DNA from 3 places in the Stenotrophomonas sp. YJH_SMC_138 genome. Region 3 is predicted to be linked to each of the others. Evidence: predicted binding sites of a transcription regulator. Region 3 holds the regulator's gene; each other region holds the start of a gene.
The links. The regulator FliA, encoded in region 3, starts transcription of late flagellar genes. The targets are predictions, from matches to a motif close to TAAAGTTTNNCNNNCNNNGGCCGATAA.
Positions count from the first base shown of each region.

Region 1 (6,985 bases), on a different contig from region 3:
TGACCGGCCTGCACCTGCGTGGCCAGGCTCTGGTAGCTGCCAACCTTGGTTGGCATTGCCGGCCAGCGGCCGGCACGACCGGGCGGGGCGGCTGACCGGCCGGTGAAGCCGTCCGTCGGAAAGGTGGCAGCGGACCCCGGAAACCCGGATAATGCACAAAAGCCGGACGGGCCTCCCCGTTCGGCTTTTTCCGTGTCTGGGCCCTCCATCGCCGGCCGCTCCCCGTTTGGAGCCGCCCTCCAGGTGCTGGCCAGCCCCGCCACGGTTTACCCGTCCGCGGCCCCGATGGCCGCAACAAACCGAGGAGCCCGTCATGGGTCAGTCTGTCGTAGTGTTGGGTGCCCAGTGGGGCGATGAAGGCAAGGGCAAGATCGTCGATCTGCTCACTGAGGAAATCGGCGCCGTCGTGCGCTTCCAGGGCGGCCACAATGCCGGCCACACCCTGGTCATCAACGGTAAGAAGACCGTCCTGCACCTGATCCCGTCGGGCATCCTGCGTGACGATGCGCTGTGCCTGATCGGCAACGGCGTGGTGATCTCGCCGGCCGCGCTGCAGAAGGAAATCGCCGAGCTGGAAGCCTCCGGCGTGGAAGTGCGTTCGCGCCTGAAGATCTCCCCGGCCGCGCCGCTGATCATGCCGTACCACATCGCCCTGGACCAGGCGCGCGAGCGCGCAGCCGGTGGCAAGGCGATCGGCACCACCGGCCGTGGCATCGGCCCGGCCTACGAAGACAAGGTGGCGCGTCGCGGCATCCGCATCGCCGACCTGCATTACCCGAAGCAGCTGGAAGAACTGCTGCGCACCGCGCTGGATTACCACAACTTCGTGCTGACCAAGTATCTGAACACCGATGCGATCGACTTCCAGAAGACCTTCGACGAAGCACTGGCCTTCGGCGAATACGTGCAGCCGATGAAGTCCGACGTGGCCGGCATCCTGCACGACCTGCGCAAGCAGGGTAAGCGCGTGCTGTTCGAAGGTGCGCAGGGCGCGCTGCTGGACATCGACCACGGCACCTACCCGTACGTCACCAGCTCCAACACCACCGTCGGTGGTGCGCTGGCCGGTTCCGGCGTCGGCGCTGATTCGATCGACTACGTGCTGGGCATCGCCAAGGCCTACGCCACCCGCGTAGGCGGTGGCCCGTTCCCGACCGAGCTGGACGACGAAGTCGGCCAGGGCATTCGTGACCGCGGCGCCGAGTACGGTGCGTCGACCGGCCGTCCGCGTCGTTGTGGCTGGATGGACATCGTCGCGCTGAAGCGCGCCGTGGCCATCAACGGCATCAGCGGCCTGTGCATCACCAAGCTGGACGTGCTCGATGGCATGGAAAAGCTGAAGGTCTGCATCGCCTACGAATACAACGGTAAGCGCACCGAGTACGCGCCGCTGGACGCGCAGGGCTGGGAAGAATGCACCCCGGTGTACCTGGAGTTCCCGGGCTGGAGCGAGAACACCCACGGCATCACCCAGTGGGACGATCTGCCGCCGGCCGCACGCGCCTACCTGCGTTCGCTGGAAGAGCTGGCCGGCTGCCCGATCAGCATCGTCTCCACCGGCCCGGACCGCGACCACACCATGGTCCTGCAGGATCCGTTCGCCTGAGGTGGCGCCGGGCCATGCCCGGCGTTGGTGACAGGAAAAGCCCCGCGCACGCGGGGCTTTTTCGTTACTGTGTGGCCAGGCCAGCGGGGAAGCGACGCGATGACCAGGATGTCAGCGTGAAAGGCGGGACGGTAGTGCGGGTCACCCTGTGGGTGTCGTGGAGCCTGTGGTGCATGGCCGGCCTGGTACTTGTGTTGGGTGCAGCCGCCAATGCCCTGGCTTCGCGCACGCAGACGGTGCCGCTGGTGCTGCGCCCTGGCGCAACCGCCCAGATCACCGTCTACCGCCTCATCGATGACCAGCTTCGGCTGCGCCTGCGCTATGCCGCGGACGGTACAGAGGCTGACCCTGAAGTGCTGCTGCGCATCGAGACTCCCACCGAACATGGAGACTTCCGCGCAGGGGAGCGTTGGGGAGTGGCCGGGCAGGGCATCGACCGCGCGCTGGTATCGGTTGAGTCCAGCGGCCTCATGGCCTCCTACTTTGGTTACGGTCGCGGCGACGCATTGCCACGCGGCCGCTCATGGCTGCGGGTAACCGTGCTGGAGGTGGATCCGGCGCTGGCGGGACGCACTGCAGACATCGAGCTGCAGCCGCCGCTGGGTCTGCTGAAGCTGACCGACCTGGACTACCTCTGGCTGTGGCCGTTCTTTTTCTGGAAGATGGCGGCGCTGTTCCTGCTGATTCCGGGGGCTGCGTTGACTGTCTTCACTGTGGCGTTGCGGCGCCAGCAGCGCCGGGCATCGGTGCCGCCGACTTCAGCAAGGGATAGGGATTGATCGACTCTCCCTTCCACCACTGCTTCTCCGGCCCCAAGACATGCACTTCGAAGTGCAGGTGCGGGGCCTCGGCGCTGGCATTGCCGGTGCTGCCGACGTAGCCGATCACATCCCCGCGCTTGATCGCCTGTTTCTCGGCCAGGCCATCGGCATAGCGCTGCAGGTGCGCGTAGTAGTAGCACCAGCGTCCGCTGGGCTCGAACTGGTAGATAGTCAGCCCGCCGCGTTTGCTGTCGAACAGTTTTTCCACCGTGCCATCAGCCACCGCGAGTACGGGAGTACCTGCATCGGCCATGATGTCGATGGCATCGTGCACGCGGCCTTCGCTGCGTGCATCGGTGAAGGTATCGCGCAGCTGCGAGGCCAGGATGCCCTGCACCGGCAGCAGCAGGCCGGACGGTGCATCCGCAGCCTGCGCGGCCGGCGGCGCGGTGGTGGCGGGTGGGGCCGTTGCGCGTGGCGCTGGTTCGACCACCGGCGCGGCGGACACCGCCGATGGCGCTGCCGGCAGCGAGGCGGCTACCGGCTCACTCCCATCGCGACGCAGCCACCAACCTGCCCCCAGTCCCAGCAGTACGCCCAATACGATCAGCTGCGAAAGACGCATGGGCTTACTCCTGCATCACCACGGGCACCGAAGTATCCACTGCGTCGGCCACACGCACCGCATCCCAGTTGGTCATGCGTACGCAGCCATGCGATTCGGTCTTGCCCACGTGGCTGGGTTCGGGTGTGCCATGCAGGCCGTAGTGCGGCTTGGACAGGTCGATCCAGACCCGGCCGACCGGGTTGTTCGGGCCCGGCGGCAGCGTCGCCTTCTTTTCGCCCTTGCGCGCATCCCAGAACAACTTCGGGTTGTAGTGGAACGGCGGGTCGCGATACACGCCCAGGATCTTCCATTCGCCGATCGGCAACGGGTCGTGCTGGCTGCCCGACGACACCGGCACCTGCGCGATCAGCTTGCCCTGCGCATCCAGCAACTGCAGGGTGGAGTCGGATTTGTCGACCACGATCTTCGCCGCCTTCGGCAATGCCGCTGGTGCGATGTTGGGCACTTGGATGCGGCTGCCAGCCTTGGTCAGATCCACGCCGGGATTGAGCACCTTCAGCAACTCCGGCGAGGCGTGGAAGCGCTCGCCCAGGGCTTCTTCCACACTGCTGAAACCCAGCGATTTCAGTTTGGCCTGTGCGGCAGGTCCTTTCGGTATGGGCTGGAACGGGCCGGCGACATCCTCGGCAGTCAGCGTGTAGCTGGCCAGCGGCCCCACCGTATCAGCCTGCAGAGCCTTCCAGGTGGCGTCGTCCAGCTCACCCGTCACGGTCAGCCCATGCGCGGCCTGGAAGCCCGCCACCGCGCGTCGCTGGTTGCTGCCCACTTCGCCATCGATCTGGCCAGGCGAGAAATTCGCGCGATCCAGCAGCACTTGGGCATGCAGTGCGGAGCGCACTGCGGTGTCCGGGTCGGCCTTCTCGGCAATGGGGGCGGGCAGGTTGGGCGGCGGCACCTGCGCGAAGGCCGGCGACGCCAGCAGCGAGAGTGCGAGCAGGGTGGATCGGGACACAGATGAGGGCATTGGGATCTCCAGCAGGTACGCCGCCACCTTGCCCGCAGACAGCGCCGAGCCGCCGTGAAAGGGATCTGATGCCCGCATGAGCAGGCATGTCATTGCGGCCGATTGCCAGCGGCAGGTGCCGCTGGGACGGGGACTCACCAAGGTGAACCGTGGCCGAAGCCACCGATGGAGGGCGATCAAGATTGCCTGCCGTGCCGCCGATAAGGCCACATCCCCCCGTATTGGATACCCCCATGAACTACTTGAGGAACGTCAGGGTTGCCTGGCGTCTTGGGCTGGGCTTTGGCCTGTTGCTGCTGCTGGTCGCCGCCGTGGTGGCCACCGGCGCCACTGCCAGTGTCGTGCAGAAGCGCGCGATGCAGCAGGTGGTCGACGTCAGCGTGGCCAAGGTGCGCCTGCTGTCGCAGATGCTCGATGCCAACAACCAGATGATGGTCGTGCGCCGCGAAATGCTGATCCGTCAGGGCGAAGACCGCGGCAGCGACGAGAAGCGCATCGCCGACCTGGTCAAGCGCTATGAGGCCAGCTGGACCGCCTACCAGGCGCTGCCCAGCGATGCCCAGGGCAAGACCATCGCGGAAACCATCGCGGCCAAGCGTGCCGTTGCGCGCCCGCTCAACAAGCAGACCAGCGAACTGATGGAGCAGGGCGATTATCCCGGCGCCGTGGCGCTGACCCTGGGCGCGGTGCAGGAAGCGGCCAACGGCTGGAACAAGGCGCTGTCCGATGGCGTGGACTTCGAGGAGAAGGAAAGCCGTGAAGCTGCCGCCGAAGCGATCCGCCTGGGCGAACGCAGCCTGCTGCAGCTGCTGGTGCTGGGCGGCGTCGCGCTGCTTGCCGGCATCGGCGCCTCGGTGATGATCGGCCGCAGCCTGACCGGCCCGCTGGCGCGCGCGGTGAACCTGGCCGAGCGGCTGTCCAAGGGCCAGCTGGACCAGGAGTTCCGCCTCGGTGGCCGGGATGAGCTGACCCAGCTGGGCGAGGCGATGGCCAGCGTGCGGCAGAGCGTGCAGGCGGCGATCGGCGCACAGCTGCAGATGGCTGAGCAGCACGAAGCGGGTGCGATCCGCTATCGCATGGACGACAGTGCCTTCCCCGGTGATTTCGGCCGCATGGTGCAGGCCACCAACAGCCTGGTCGAATCGCACGTGCAGGTGGAGCTGCTGATGGCCGAAGTGATGCAGCGTTACGCGATCGGCGACCTCAGCCGTGACCTGCCGGACTACCCGGGCGAGAAGGGCACGCTGACCCGCACTCTGGCCGCGGTAAAGCAGAGCCTGATGGCGATCAACGCGCAGATCGATGAACTGGCCCAGGCGGCTCGCGCCGGCGACTTCAGCATGCGTGGCGATGCTGCTGCGTTCCAGTATCAGTTCAAGGCGATGGTCGAACACCTCAACGGCATGATGGCCAGTTCCCAGGCCAGCATTGCCGATGTTTCCGACGTGCTGCGCGCGATCTCGCACGGTGACCTGACCGCACGCATGGACGGTGAGTACGACGGCGTGTTCGCGCGCATGCGCGACGACGCCAATACCACCACCGCGCAGCTGACGGGCATTGTGCGGGGCATCCAGGTGGCTGCCGACAGCATCAACAACGCGGCCCAGGAACTGGCCGCCGGCAACAACGACCTGTCGCGCCGCACGGAGCAGCAGGCGGCCAACCTGGAGGAAGCTGCCGCGTCGATGGAGGAGCTGACCTCCACCGTGCGCCAGAACGCCGAGCTGGCGCGTCAGGCCGACAGCGAAGCGCATGCCGCCGGTGCCGCCGTACGCGAGACCGAGCAGGCGATGGCGCAGATGGCCTCGGTGATGGGTGAGATCGATCAGTCCTCGGCACGCATCTCGGAAATCTCCACCGTTATCGACGGCATCGCGTTCCAGACCAACATCCTGGCGCTGAACGCTGCGGTGGAAGCCGCGCGCGCGGGCGAGCAGGGCCGTGGTTTTGCCGTGGTCGCCAGCGAAGTACGCACGCTCGCGCAGCGCGCCGGCGTCGCGGCCAAGGAAATCAAGGAGCTGATCGAAGACGCCGCTGCCAAGGTGAAGAGTGGCCTGGCGGTGACCGTTGAATCGGAAGCAGCGATCGCACGCGTGGCCCAGGCCAGTTCGCGCACCACCCAGCTGATGAGCGACATCGCAGCGGCCAGCAAGGAACAGGCCGCCGGCATCGAGCAGGTCAACCAGGTGGTGGTGCAGATGGACCAGGTGACCCAGCAGAACGCGGCCCTGGTGGAAGAAGCCACCGCGGCGAGCCGCGCGTTGGAGGAGCAGGCACATGCGTTGACCACGTCGGTGGCGGTATTCAAGGTGGAAGGCGCAGGGGCTTCGGCCGTGCCGCGCCGTGCAGCCTGAGCAGGCTGCTGACCCCGTGACAGGAATACGGCCGCCTTGGGCGGCCGTATTTCCATCGCCCGCTCAGGCAGCAGGGAGGATCGCCCTCATTGCTCCAGGACGCTGCCGAGCATGGCCCCAAGCACGTACAGCACGCCAAGCGTGGGAGGAATCACCAGAAGGTAGACGGTGATCCAGGTCATTCCGGAAAGCCAGCGTCCCACGCCGATGACGTTGAGTGCTGCGGTCTGCAGCATCACCGGCAGTTGCATGAGGATGTAGGCGCTCTTGGGGTCGCTGTTGGACCGGGCATCGAGCACCAGCCAGGCGGTCAGCGCGAGATAGAGCGCGCATAGGGCAATGCCGGTCCAGCTGAGCCAGCGTGGCTTGCGCATGCCGCCTTCCTCGTCTGTCCGGGGCCATCAGGGTAGCGCCGCGACCAGCGGCGTGCACTTCCCTGGGTCGAGCCGATAAGCGAAGCTGCGCGGCAGCGAGTCGTGCGAAGGGACCTGAGAAGTGAGCAATGTGATGAACGCCGTGATGCTCCCGATCGTGATGCTGCCCGGGCTGGATGGCAGCGGCCTGCTGTCGACATGCTTCGTGGAAGCGATGCAGGACCACGGGGTTACCGTGCAGGTGCTGCCGCTGCCCATGCACGGGCCACAGGACTACGTCACATTGGCGTCGATC
Region 1 covers NZ_JCAFTB010000001.1:137,186-144,170, reverse strand. The annotation lists gene AC5P7I_RS00675 (adenylosuccinate synthase) at 314-1,606, shown strand; gene AC5P7I_RS00670 (hypothetical protein) at 1,723-2,385, shown strand; gene AC5P7I_RS00665 (M23 family metallopeptidase) at 2,315-2,992, opposite strand; gene AC5P7I_RS00660 (L,D-transpeptidase family protein) at 2,997-3,959, opposite strand; gene AC5P7I_RS00655 (methyl-accepting chemotaxis protein) at 4,193-6,316, shown strand; gene AC5P7I_RS00650 (hypothetical protein) at 6,403-6,690, opposite strand; gene AC5P7I_RS00645 (alpha/beta fold hydrolase) at 6,824-6,985, shown strand, end outside.
Region 1: the regulator FliA is predicted to act here: its motif matches at 4,137-4,163, upstream of AC5P7I_RS00655 (methyl-accepting chemotaxis protein).

Region 2 (6,985 bases), on a different contig from region 3:
CTGTACGCGCTACCCGGCGTGCGCACCGGCTTCATCGACCTGCGCCTGCCGGAGAAGCCGGGGCAGGCGCTGAACGTGCGGGTGATGGCCGGTGATCCGTCGCAGCGCGGCGGCCACCACGACCGTGCGCATGACCTGCTGCAGCTCGATCCGGCCAGCGGCGCGGTTCTCGATGCCCGCCCGTACGCACGCCAGGGCGCGGGCGGACAGCTGGCCACCAGCGTGTTCGCGCTGCATTCGGGCAGCTACTTCGGTGTGCCCGGGCGCGTGGTGGTGATGCTCAGCAGCCTGGGCATGAGCCTGTTCTTCATCACCGGCTGGATGCTGTACCTGGACCGCCGCCGCAGCCAGCGTGCACCGCGAGGGCTGCGCCGCGCGCTGCCGGCCACGACCACCGATGGCCGTGGTCCGCCGTGGCTGGTGGTGCATGCCAGCCAGAGCGGACTGGGCGAACAACTGGCGTGGCGTGCGGCCGCGCAGCTGCAGGCGTCCGGTCATGCGGTGCAGGTGCAGTCGCTGGCCCGCGTCGATGCCGCGACGCTGCAGACCACCTCCCAGGCGCTGCTCGTGCTGAGCACGTTCGGCGACGGCGAGCCACCGGATGCCACGCGCCGCGCGGCGCGGCTGCTGCTCGCACAACGCCTGGACCTGTCGCGCCTGCAGTTCGGCCTGCTCGCGCTGGGCGACCGCCAGTACCCGCATTACTGCGGCTTCGGCCGCCAGTTCGATGGCTGGCTGATCGGCAACGGCGCGCGCCCGCTGTTCGAGCGCATCGATGTCGATGCCGCTTCGGTGCCGGCATTGCGCCAATGGCAGCAGCAGCTGGGTACGCTCACCGGCATCGTCACCGATGACAGCGTGCTGCCTGCGGCTACGCAGATGCATGAGTGGCGCCTGCTCGGCCGCGACCACCTCAACCCGGGCAGCGTCGGCGGAGCCATCTGGCGTATCCGTCTTGCCGCACCGGCCGACGTGCAGTGGCAGGCGGGTGACATCCTGCACATCGCACCCCGCCACAACGCGCGGCATGCCGGTGCCGTGCTGAAGGGCCACGGTCTGGATCCGCTGCAGCCCCTGCTGGTCGATGGCCATCCGCGCACGCTGCTGGCGCTGGCCAGTGAACGCGAGCTGCCCGAGGCCGATGCCGCGCTGGCGGTGCAGGATGCCTGCCTGTGGCTTGCCGGGCTGCCGCTGCTGCCCAGCCGCGAGTATTCGATCGCCTCCTGCACGGATGATGGCGTGGTGGAGCTGGTGGTGCGGCTGGTGCATGACGCCTCCGGTCGCGCCGGGTTGGGCTCGGGCTGGCTGTCGTTGCATGCACCGATCGGTGCCGGCATCGTCGCCCGCGTGCATCGCAACCCCGGATTCCATCGCGTCAGCGGCGCGCCGATGGTGCTGATCGGCAACGGCACCGGCATCGCCGGGCTGCGCAGCCTGTTGCGCGAAGCTGCCCACGCAGGCGAGCACGGGCACTGGCTGCTGTTCGGTGAACGCCAGCGCGCACACGACTTCCTGTTCGCCGACCAGATCGAAGCCTGGCAGGCCAATGGCCATCTCACGCGGGTGGACCTGGCGTTCTCGCGCGATGGCGAGGGTGGTTACGTGCAGGATCGCCTGCGTGCGGCCGTCGATGCGCTGCGCGACTGGATGCAGCGTGGTGCGGTGATCCATGTCTGTGGGTCGTTGCAGGGCATGGCCGAAGGTGTGGACCAGGTGCTGCGAACCGCGCTGGGTGATGAAGCGGTGGAAACGCTGCTGGAAAACGGGCGCTACCGCCGCGACGTGTATTGATTCCTGCCGCCGAACGCTGGTGTGAGCCGAGCATGGGCTCGGCTCTACAGTGTTCGTGCAGCCGATGTAGCGCCGAGCCCACGCTCGGCTGACTAGGCCGCCGCGCGCGCCTGCGGCATCGACTGCAAGCGGAACGCGCCCACGGCTTCTGCCAAGGCACGCACCTGCGCCTGCATCTGCGCAGTCGAGGCCCCCGCCTCTTCCACCAGGCTGGCGTTGCGCTGGGTGCTGGCTTCCATCTGCACGATGGTCTGGTTCACCTGAGCGATGCCCGCATGCTGGTCCTGCGACGCACTGCGGATACCTGCCAGCAGCTCGGCCAGCTGCTGCACGCTGCCGACGATCTCGCCCATCGTGGTGCCGGCCTGCGCGGCCTGCTGGTTGCCCTGGCCGACACGCGCCACCGAATCCTCGATCAGCCCCTTGATCTGCTTGGCCGCCTCGGCACTGCGCTGCGCCAGCAGGCGCACTTCGGCGGCCACCACGGCGAAGCTGCGGCCCTGCTCGCCGGCACGCGCCGCTTCCACCGCCGCATTGAGGGCAAGGATGTTGGTCTGGAAGGCGATGCCGTCGATCAACTGGGTGATGTCGCCGATCCGTCGCGAGGCTTCGCTGATGCCATGCATGGTCGCGACCACCTGGCCGACCGCCTCGCCACCCCGCTGGGCCACCGCCGCCGCGCCCTGCACCAGTGCATCGGCGCGGCCTGCGGCATCGGCGTTGCGGCCGACGGTATCGGTCAGCTCCTGCATCGACGCCGCGGTCTCTTCCAGGTTGGCGGCCTGCTGCTCGGTGCGCCGCGACAGATCGTGATGGCCGGCGACGATCTCGCCAACGCCGGTATCCAGGCTGGAGGTGGCCTGCTGGATGCGGGTGACGATGCGGCCCAGCTGCGCGACGGTGGCATTGGCATCGTCGCGCATGCGCGCGAACACGCCCTGCAGGTCCCCCTCCATGCGCACGCTGAGGTCGCCGCGGGCCAGCGCAGCCAGCAGTGCCTGCAGGTCACCAAGGTTGGTTTCAAAGGTGGCCAGCAGGCGGTTGATGCTGGTCGACAAGGTGCGCACGAAGCCCTGCTTGCCCTCCAGCACGATACGGCCATGCAGGTCGCCGCGTGCTGCAGCATCGACCAGGGCAGCGACCTCGGTTTCCAGCAGCGTCTCCAGCGCACGACTGCGCCATTCCACCGCTACGCCGAGGAACTGCCCTTCGTCGATGATGGGGTTGGCAATCAGCTGGTAGCGCACGCCGGCATGGCCGATCTCGCGCTCCTCGCGCTGGCGCGCGCCGGCCAGGCTGGCCAGCGCCGGATGCAGGCGCACGGCATCGCTGCCCACCAGATCTTCGGCCTCGCGCTCGAGTTGCTGCAGCAGTGCCGGATTGACGTAGGCCACCTGGCCCTCGGCATCGATCACCATCAGCCCGGTCTGCGCACTGTCCAATGCCTGCCGCACACGGGTGTTGCCGCGCGCCACGGCACGCTCGGTCTCGATGCGCGCGCGCAGGCGCTGCTGCATGTCGACCAGGCGCTGCGCCAGCTGGCCGATTTCATCGTTGGCGTTGTAGACGCGCAGGGTGGTGTCGAGTCGGTCGTCGGCGATGTCGCTGGCGAAGCGCAGGGTGTCCTGGATCGGCTGGCGCACCGCACGCCGCACCAGCACCAGGCTGGTGATCAACACACCGGCGACCAGCAGCAGGGTCACCGCGAACAGCACGCTCATGGTGCGTGCGCCGGCCTGCTGGCGCGCCTGTGCCTTGGCCAGCGCCGCCACCTGGGCCTGCTGGAAGGCGGCCAGCGCCGGCGCCACGCCGGCGGCGGTATCCAGCAGCGATTGCGCCTCTACATCCAGGCCCACGCGGGCGGCGGTATAGCCCAGCAATGCGGCCTGATAGGCCTCCATGCCGTTACGAAGGGCATCCTGCGCATCGGTCGGCAGGCCCACCAGTGCGAGATCGAACGGCAGCTTTTCTTCGCTCGCACGGTCGGCATGGGTGGAGTCGCCATCGAGCAGCAGCAGTGCCTCCTGGCGGCGCATCTTCTGCAGGGACAACGCCAACGAAGGCCGCTGCAACGCATCCACCTGCGCCTGCAGGGCGTCGGCGGCCTGCTGCAATTGCGCGGCGAGGCCGGCATCGCCACGACCCATCTCATCGACGCGTTCGAACAGGGCGGCCACACCCTGCGAGAACGCGCCGGCGGCTTCGGTCAGTGCCTGCAGCGCCTCGCGCCGGCCGGGATCCATCGGCATCGCGCGCAGCGCCTGAAGATCGGCCTGGAGCGCCTTCTGCGTCGCCAGCAGCTGCGCGCGGTCGGCATCGTCGAAACTACGTGCATACTGGGTCTGCAGACGACGCGCCTCGGCCACCTGCGTGGCCACGCTCGCGGCCAGATCGCTGCCGTGCTGGTAGCTGGCCTGGCTGCGCGCCGCCTGCGTGCTGGCATGGCCGGTCCAGGCGTAGACGGCGGCGATCGCGATCAGGCCCAGCCCACAGACCCACAGGGTCGCCTTGAGCTTGCTGGCCACACTGAGCCGATGCGGCTGCAGCCACAGCAGCAGGCCGGGGGACGCCGAGCGCAGTGCGGCAAGCCGCATGCGCAGGGACCGGAGGTGGGGGACGACGGCCGACATGACAGGCTCCAGGCGGAAGGACGCACCTGTATCGGCGGGAAATGGCGCAACTTTAGGGCGCTCCTGGTTCACTCCCACCGATTGCTGGCGGACGCGGCCTTTGTACCCGGCACAGGCGACGGGGGGATGACACCCGCGCAATGCTTGACCTCAACCCCGGTTGGGAGAGCACAGTAGATCTCCCTCCCCCGCCCGGCGCGCGCATGACGACGCTCGATGTCCCCCGCTACCTGCAACGCCTGAAGCTGGATGCACCGCCACCGCTGACGCTGGCGGGCCTGACCCTGCTGCAGCAGCGCCACAACGCACTGCTTCCGTTCGAAACCCTCAGCTGCCTGCTGCGCGATGCAGTACCGATCGACCTGGACAGCGTGCAGCGCAAGCTGCTCGACGACCGTCGTGGCGGCTACTGCTTCGAACTCAACGGCGGCCTGCTGGCACTGCTGCAGGCGCTGGGCTTCGATGCACAGCCGTTGAGCGCGCGCGTGCTGCTGGCCGCCCAGGACGGCGAACTGACCGCACGCACCCACCTGCTGCTGCGCGTGCAGGTGGACGGCGATGACTGGCTGGTGGATGCCGGTTTCGGCAGCCTGACCCCGACCGTGCCGCTGCGGCTGCATGATCCGCAGCCGCAGGCCACGCCCCACGAGCGCTTCCTGTTGCAGCGCCTGCCCGGCGAGGGGGATTTCGTGCTGTCCGCCGAGTCCGGCGATGGCTGGCGGGCAATGTATCGCTTCGACCTGCACGCGCCGGCACCGATCGACAACGTCGTGGGCAACTGGTACGTGTGCACCCATCCCGATTCCAGTTTCCCCGGCCAGCTGCGCGCATCCCTGACCGGGCCGGACTGGCGACGCACCATCGGCAGTGGCAACTACACCGAGTACCGTCCCGGCCAGGCACCGGACAAGCGGCCGCTGCGCGATGTGGGCGACGTGCGCGAGGTGTTGCAGCAGCGCTTCGGCATGCAGCTGCCGGACGACCCACGGCTGGACCCGGCGATCAACGACTGGCTGCAGCGCTCACGCGCCGCGCCCTTGTAGAGCCGAGCCCATGCTCGGCTGCTGTTGGCCCAGCCGCTCCAGCTCAGCCGAGCATGGGCTCGGCCCTACAGAATCACGCGCGCCTGCAGCGCAATGCGATTGCCTTCGCTGTCGGCGATCTCGGCCACGCGCCAGTCACCGGCATCGGCCGGGCCGAAGCGCAGCTCGGCCCCGGCCTGCAGCGCACGCTCGAGGCTGGCATCCAGGTCATCAACCCCGATGTAGATGCGCGCACCGTGGACGGAGGGCAGATAGTCGGCCCCCGCACCAGCGCCATGCTGGCACCGGTGGCCTCATCGGCAAACGGCAGGTAGGCCATCCTGCAGTCGTGCAGCAGGATCGGTTCGTCCACCGCCACCTGCAGCCAGTGCTGGTAGAACGTGATGGCCCGGCCCAGGTCAGTGACCGGTATCTCGACGTGCAGGATGGGGTTCATGTCCGCAGGATAACCGGATGCTGACACTGCCTTGCAGGTCCGTACTGGCATGCTGGACCGCCCTTTCCCCGCGGAGTCCTGCATGTCCCTGGCCGATCATCGTGGTGCGCTGGCACCGCTGGGCTTCCTGCGCGTGGCCATCAACCTGGGCAATCCAGTACTGGCGCAGGGGGACGCGCGCTCACCGCGCGGGCCGTCACTGGAACTGGCCACGGCATTGGCGCAGCGCATAGGCGTGCAGGCACGCTTCACCTGCTACGACGCCGCGGCCGCGGTGGTCGCTGCAGCCAGCAAGGATGCCTGGGACCTGGCCTTCCTGGCCATCGATCCGGCGCGCGCCGACCGCATCGCCTTCAGCGCCCCCTATGTGGAGATCGAAGGCACCTACCTGGTGCGCGAGGACAGCCCTGCGCAGCAGGTGGCCGACCTGGACCGCGATGGCCTGCGCATCGCGGTCGGTCGTGGCGCCGCCTACGACCTGTTCCTCAGCCGCGAACTGCGCCACGCCATGATCGAGCGGGCCGAGACGTCGGCCGCTGCCATCACCCTGTTCGATCTGCAGCGCCTGGATGCCGCCGCCGGCGTGCGCCAGCCGCTGGCCGCCTGGGCGCAGGCGCATCCCGGCCACCGCGTGCTGGCCGACCGTTTCACCGTGATCCAGCAGGCGGTCGCGGCGCCGGCCTCGCGCCCGGCCGATGCATTGCAGGCGCTGTTCGAGGAAGTGGAGGCGATCAAGGCAGGCTCGTTGCTGGGCGAAGCCTTCGCCCGTGCCGGGCAGGCGGTTACGTTGGTACGGTGACCGCGGGACACACGCAGTCGAGCATGGCTCGACGCTATAAATGCGCGTCTGCCATGTGCCGGACGTGCTCGGCCGCCTGAGCGTGCAGCCAGTCGCGGAAGGCCAGGAAGCCGCGATGGCGGGCCGAGCGCTGCGGGTAGACCAGCCAATGCGGCCAGGCGGTTTTCAGTCGCAGGCTGGACAGCGCCACCAGTTGGCCCGAATCCAGCAGCAGGCGCGCCCGCGTCACCCGTCCCAGCGCTACGCCCACCCCGTCCAGCGCCGCACGGTGATGCGCCTCCGAATC
Region 2 covers NZ_JCAFTB010000001.1:885,336-892,320, forward strand. The annotation lists gene AC5P7I_RS03900 (PepSY domain-containing protein) at 1-1,791, shown strand, start outside; gene AC5P7I_RS03905 (methyl-accepting chemotaxis protein) at 1,884-4,421, opposite strand; gene AC5P7I_RS03910 (arylamine N-acetyltransferase family protein) at 4,625-5,464, shown strand; gene AC5P7I_RS03915 (VOC family protein) at 5,538-5,900, opposite strand; gene AC5P7I_RS03920 (transporter substrate-binding domain-containing protein) at 5,983-6,699, shown strand; gene AC5P7I_RS03925 (LysR substrate-binding domain-containing protein) at 6,734-6,985, opposite strand, start outside.
Region 2: the regulator FliA is predicted to act here: its motif matches at 4,450-4,476, upstream of AC5P7I_RS03905 (methyl-accepting chemotaxis protein).

Region 3 (6,985 bases):
GCGGGCCTGGCGCCGGGTGCGGCGCCACCGTGCAGCTGGTCGAGCAGGGCTTCGAACTCATCTTCGCTGATCAGGCCGTCGTCGGCCTTCTTTGCCGGCGCCACCGCAGTCGGTGCGTTGCCACCGTGCAGCTGGTCGAGCAGCGCCTCGAACTCGTCGTCGGTGATCAGGTCGCCGGCACCGGCCGCCGGTGCGGCGGCAGCGGCGGCAGGCGCTGCTGCACCTCCATGCACGTCGAACTGGGCGATCAGGTCCGGCGGTGCATAGCCCGGCTCGGTGCCGGAAGACACGGCATCGAGCATCGACTGCAGGTAGTCCAGCGATTGCTGGGCGGCGTCGAAGTGATGGGCCTGCAGCACGGCCTGGCCGGCACGTGCAGCGCCCAGCGCTTCTTCAGCGGCGTGGCACAGCTCGACCATGGCGGTGACACCGAGGAAACCCGCGCCGCCCTTGAGCGTGTGGTAGCCCCGGAACACCGCGTTGAGCTGTTCGGTGTCCTGCGGTGCCTGCTCCAGCGACACCAGCTGTTCGCCGAGGCGATCCAGGATTTCCTGTGCCTCGATGATGAAATCGGCAGTGATGTCGTCGGATACCGCGCTCATGCTTACAGCCCCAGATCCGACAACAGGTCGTCGGCGTCGTTCTGCGAGACCGCGTGGCGGTCCAGTCCCTTCAGTGCCGGCCCGGCCAGTTCCGGGTCGGTGCGATGCTGTTCCGGCGGCAGGCCGAGCGCGCCGAAGCCTTCATGCACGCGGCGGACGATGCCGACCACGCGACGGATGATCTGCCCGGTCAGGTCCTGGTAGCTCTGGGTCAGGGCGATCTCGGTCAGGTTGTGGCGGATGCGCTCGAGCTGCACGTCCTGGCCTGGCTGCAGGCCTTCGGCGCGCAGCTGCTCGGTCAGGCTGCGGCATTCCTCGGCCAGGTCCAGGGTGCGGTGGGTAGCCTGTTCGGTCATCGCCACCACGTGGTCCAGGCGTGCGCACGCATCGTCCAGTTCGCCGGCCTCGCTGGGCACGGTCGGCAGTTCGCCCAGGGCCTGCCCCAGCTCGCGGGCCAGCCGCGAGAGGCCGCTCATCATCGGCTGCGTGCGCAGCGCGACCAGTCCGTCGATGCGTTGCCGCCAGGCGGCTTCGTCACCGGACTCCAGGGCATCCAGGGCTTCCTGCAGGCGCAGGGCGAGGGCGTTCTTGTCGACCGTGGTATCCATCAGGCGCTGGCCGCCAGGCGTTCGAAGATCTTGCCCAGCTTCTCTTCCAGCGTCTGCGCGGTGAAGGGCTTGATGATGTAGCCGTTCACGCCGTTCTGGGCCGCTTCGATGATCTGCTCGCGCTTGGCTTCGGCGGTGACCATCAGCACCGGCAGGGTCATCAGCTTGGCGTCGGCACGGATCGCCTTGAGCAGTTCGATGCCGGTCATCACCGGCATGTTCCAGTCGGTGACGACGAAATCGAAGGGCTGGCTCTGAAGCAGCGACAGCGCGGCATGCCCGTCCTCGGCTTCGGCGGTGTTGGTGAAGCCCAGATCGCCCAGCAGGTTCTTGACGATTCGACGCATGGTCGAGAAATCGTCGACGATGAGGATGCGCATGTTCTTGTTCAAAGCAGAGTTCCTTTGTTGTTCATTCCGGGCGGCCGGGGGCAGTCGCCTCGGGGATGTTCATTCTTCCAGGCCGGCGTCGACGGCCTCGAAAATCTTCAGGCGGCCGCGCAGGCGCAGCACGGCCTGGCCATGGATCTGGCAGACCCGCGACTCGCTCACGCCGAGCACCGCGCCGATCTCCTTCAGGTTCAGCTCCTGCTCGTAGTAGAGCGAGAGCACCAGCTGTTCGCGCTCGGGCAGGTGGCCGATGGCCTTGCCCAGCTCGCGACCGAACTCGCCGCGCTCCAGCACCTGCTGCGGGGTCGGGCCGCCCTGGGCGACGGTATCCAGTTCGCCCTGGTCTTCGATGCGCGACTCCAGGCTCAGCACCTGTCCACGTGCGGCGTCTTCCATCAGCCTCAGGTACTCGGGCAGCGGCATCTCCATCGCGGCGGCCACTTCGGTGGCGCTGGCGGCACGGCCCGTGCTCTGTTCCAGGCGGCGGATGGTGGCGGCGGCGTCGCGTGCACGGCGGTGCACCGAGCGCGGCACCCAGTCGCCACGGCGGATCTCGTCGATCATCGAGCCGCGGATGCGGATCGAGGCATAGGTCTCGAACGAGGCGCCCTGGTCGGCGTCGTAGCTGCGCGAGGCTTCGATCAGGCCCATCATGCCGGCCTGGATCAGATCATCGACTTCGACGCTGGCCGGCAGGCGCGCGGCCAGGTGGTGGGCGATGCGTCGCACCAGGTCCGAATGCTGGGCGATGACCTCGTTGGCCGCCGAGCGCTGGACTTCCCTGTACTGGTGGGCTGCGCCTTTCATGCGGCCACCCCACGCTGCTTGAGGATGCGTTCGAGGAAGAACTCGACGCCACCGCGCGGTTCGGTCGGTGCCTGCCAGCGCGCGGTGCGGCGTGCGATCTCGGTGATCGCCAGCGCCGACGGGCTGGACGGATAGGCCTTCACCACCGGCTGCTGGCGCTGCACCGACAGGCGCAGCCAGTCATCCTGCGGCACGCAGCCCAGGTAGTTCAGCGAGACATCGGCGAGGAACTTCTCGCAGACGCGGGTCAGCTTCTCGTACAGCACGCGGCCCTCGTTCGGGTCGCGCACCATGTTGGCCACCACCTGGACGCGGTCCACGCCGCGCTCGCGCGACAGCACCTTGATCAGTGCGTAGGCGTCGGTGATCGAGGCCGGTTCGTCACAGACCACCACCACGGTGTCCTGCGCGGCCTGGCAGAAGGTCAGCACGCCGTCGGTGATGCCGGCGGCGGTATCGACCACCATGATGTCCAGCTCGCGTTCCAGTTCGGAGAACACGTTGACCAGGCCGACATGCTCGGCCGGGGCAAGCTCGGCCATGTGCCGGCGGCCGGAAGCGGCCGGGACCACCAGCACGCCGTTCGGGCCTTCGACGATGACGTCGTCCAGCGAGCAGCGGCCGGCCACCAGGTCGGCCAGCGTAAAGGTGGGGTTCAAGCCCAGGATCACGTCGATGTTGGCCAGGCCGAGGTCGGCGTCCAGCAGCAGCGTGCGCTTGCCCATGCCGGCCAGCGCCACCGCCAGGTTGGCGGACACATTCGTCTTGCCCACGCCGCCCTTGCCGCCGGTCACCGCGATGGTGCGCACAGGGCCGAGCGGCTCGCTGCGAGTGGCCGACAGCGGGAAGGTCTTGGTCAGCTTGGCGTACTCACGCGACGGCATGGTTCAACTCCGGGTTGCAGGGCATATCGGCCGCTCGGCGCAAATCTTCAAGGCGAAGTACAAGATTGGCTGCACTGGCCCGGTGCAGGTCCTCCGGGACGTCCTGGCCATCGGTCACCCAGGTGATCGGCAGGGCGTGGTCCACGGCCACCGACAGGGCGTTGCCGAAGCGGCCGGTCTCGTCCAGCTTGCTCAGCACCAGGCCCTGCAGGTTGGCCGCACCGAAGCGGCGCACCACCTCGTCCATGTCGCCGAAGCTGGTGTTGGCCGGCAGCACCAGCAGGGTGCGCACCTGGCGCGCGGCGCGCAGCCACTGCAGCTGGGCGGCCAGGGCACGGTCGCGCGGGCCCAGGCCGGCGGTATCGATCAGCACCAGCTTGTAGTCCTTCAAGCGTTCCAGCAGCTGGTCCAGGTCGGTGCCGCTGTTGGCCTCGTGCACGGCGATGCCGAGCTGGCGGCCGTAGCCATACAGCTGTTCACGGGCGCCGATGCGGGTGGTGTCGGTGGTGACCAGGGCGACGTCACGCGGGGCGTGCTTCTCGGCGAAGCGCGAGGCCAGCTTGGCGATGGTGGTGGTCTTGCCGGCGCCGGTCGGGCCGACCAGCGCGATCACGCCGCCTTCCTCCAGCGGGTCGACCGGGGCGATCGGCAGCTTGCGCGAGATCAGCCCCAGCATCAGGCCGCGGCCACGATGGGCTTCGGTTTCCAGCGGGATCTGCATGGCCACGTCGCGGGCCAGCCCGGCGTCGAAACCGTACTCGTCCATCAGGTCCAGCGCGGTGGCGCGCACCGGGCTGCCACGCAGGCGCTCGTCGGTGAAGCGGTTCATCTCGCGCTCGATCACCTGGCGCATGCCGGCCACTTCCTGGCGCAGCTGGCGGATCTCGGCGTCGTCCTGGGCAACCACGGTCAGCGTCGGTGCCGGGGCCAGCATGGGGGCCGGGCTGGCTTCGACGGCGGCTTCGACCGCTGCCGGTTCGCTGGCGGCGATCCCGGGCTGCGCGTCGATCACGGCAGCGGTCGGCAGCGGCGGCGGCTGCACGGCCGGGGCCACGCTTTCGTGATGCGCCTCGTGCGGCGGGTCGATCTGGAAGCGCGCGCGGTTGGCCGGCACGGTGGCGGCCGGTGCAACGATGGCCTCGGCGAACGGGGCGAAGATCTGGTCCGGCGGTGCCGGTTCGTTGACGGCGGCGCGGGCCAGGGTGGCGGCGAAGCCCGTGCTGCCCCGGGTCGGCACGATCTCGTCGGCGCTGTCCAGAGTGCGGCCGGTGGCACCGACGGCGGCGCGGGCGAGGGCGGCCACTGCCGAGGTGGTGGCCGCTACCGGTTCCGGCGCCGGGGAGCTGCTGCGGCGGCGGGTGACGGCGGCGATCACCGCGTCGGCGGCGGTGCGCGGCTTGGGTGCCGGCGGCGGTGCAACGTCACGGCGCGAGGCTTCCAGTGCACGCTGCACGGCGCTCTCGTCGTAGTTGGCGGCGGCGACGATCTCGATGCCTTCCTCGATCCGGCGGTTGGACAGGATCACGGCGTCAGGACCATGTTCCTTGCGCACCAGGTTCATGGCCGAGCGCATGTCGGCGGCGACGAATCGTTTGATTTTCATGCTGTGGTCACGGGGCGAAGACGGCGGGGTGGCGGTCGGAGAACTCGGGTGGTCGGTGGTCTGCACGGTGCGGGTTCCCCTTGGTATCTGTCTGTTGCGTTGGTTCGAAAGTGGTGTCTGTTTTCTGGCGCATCGCAGGGCGGCGTCAGCTGATCGTTCCGACCAGCTTCAGGCGCTTGTCCTCCGGCACCTCGCTGTAGGCCAGGACCGACAGCGACGGAACGCTGTGGCGGACCAGGCGGGCCAGCGCGGCGCGCACCGGGCCAGGTACCAGCACGACCGCGGGCTCGTTGCGGGCTTCCTGCTTGCTGACACATTCGGCCAGGCTCTGGTGCAGTCGCTCAGCGAGTCCGGGTTCCAGCGCGGCGCCGTTGCCCTGCGTGGACTCCTGCAAGACACGTTCCAATTGCGGGTTGAGGGTGAATACCGGCAGCTCCGCCGACATTCCGGCGATCTCCTGCACGATGAAGCGGCCCAGTGCGGTGCGAACAGCGGCGGTCAGCACGGCCGGGTCCTGGCTGCTGGGCGCATGTTCGACCAGTGCCTCGGCGATCTTGCGCAGCTGACGGATCGGAATGCGCTCGACCAGCAGGTTCTGCAGCACGCGCACCACCGCCGACAGCGGCAACGCCTTCGGCGTCAGATCTTCGACGAGCTTGGGCGCGCTCTTGGCCAGGTTGGCCAGCAGGTGCTGCACTTCTTCGTGGCCGAGCAGTTCCGGCGCGTGCTCACGGATCAGGTGCGACAGATGGGTGGCGACCACGGTCGCCGGATCGACCACGGTGTAGCCCAGCGTTTCGGCCTGGGCGCGCTGGTGCGGCTGGATCCAGGTGGCGTCCAGGCCGAATGCGGGGTCCTTGCCGGCGATGCCTTCCAGCGCACCGAGCGCGCTGCCCGGGTCCAGCGCCAGCTCGCGGTCGGGGTGGATCTCGGCGGTGGCCACCGGCACGCCGTGCACCAGCACGCGGTAGCCGTTGGCCGGCAGTTCCAGGTTGTCGCGGATGTGCACCGACGGGATCAGGAAGCCGACATCCTGGGTCAGCTTGCGGCGCACGCCCTTGATGCGCGCCATCAGTTCGCCGCCCTGGTTGCTGTCCACCAGCGGGATCAGCCGGTAGCCGACCTCCAGGCCCAGCGGATCGACCGGGCGCAGTTCGTCCCAGCTCAGTTCGGCAGTCGGTGCCGGTGCGGCCGGGCGGCCGAGTGCGTTGAGTGCGGCGGCATCGGTGCCACCGCCTGCCGCATCGGCAGCCGGCGCCTTGCCCTTGCGGTACAGCTTCCAGGCGATGAAGCCGAGGATCGCGGCCAGCGTCAGGAAAGCGACGTTGGGCATGCCCGGCACCAGGCCGACCACGCCGATGATGCCGGCGGTGATCGCCAGCGCACGGTACTGGCCGAACACCTGGCCGGTCATGGCCTGGGCCATGTCCTGCGAGCGCGAGGCGCGGGTGACCAGCATGGCCACGGCGCTGGAGACCAGCAGGGCCGGCAGCTGCGCTACCAGGCCGTCACCGATCGACAGCAGGGTGTAGGTGGCGGCGGCTTCGCCGAACGGCATGCCATGCTGCAGCACGCCCACGGCCAGGCCGCCGAGCATGTTGATGAACAGGATCAGGATGCCGGCAATGGCATCGCCGCGGATGAACTTGCTGGCGCCGTCCATCGCACCGTAGAAGTCGGCTTCCTCACGCACTTCCTCGCGGCGCAGCTTGGCTTCTTCACGCGTCAGCAAACCGGCGTTGAGGTCGGCGTCGATCGCCATCTGCTTGCCGGGCATCGCGTCCAGGATGAAGCGCGCGGTCACTTCCGAAACGCGGCCCGCACCCTTGGTAATGACCACGAAATTGATGATGGTCAGGATCGCGAACACCACGATGCCGACCGCATAGTTGCCGCCGATCACGAATTCACCGAAGGCGGCGATGACCTTGCCCGCGGCATCATGGCCGTTCTGGCCGTTCAGCAGGATCACACGGGTGGAGGCCACGTTCAGCGCCAGCCGCAGCATGGTGGTGATCAGCAGCACGATCGGGAAGATGGTGAAGTCCAGCGGGCGCTTCACGTAGACCACCGCCAGCAGCACCATCAGCGA
Region 3 covers NZ_JCAFTB010000014.1:23,786-30,770, reverse strand. The annotation lists gene AC5P7I_RS20670 (chemotaxis protein CheA) at 1-602, opposite strand, end outside; gene AC5P7I_RS20665 (protein phosphatase CheZ) at 605-1,210, opposite strand; gene cheY (chemotaxis response regulator CheY) at 1,210-1,602, opposite strand; gene AC5P7I_RS20655 (RNA polymerase sigma factor FliA) at 1,660-2,406, opposite strand; gene AC5P7I_RS20650 (MinD/ParA family ATP-binding protein) at 2,403-3,290, opposite strand; gene flhF (flagellar biosynthesis GTPase FlhF) at 3,277-4,893, opposite strand; gene flhA (flagellar biosynthesis protein FlhA) at 5,039-6,985, opposite strand, start outside.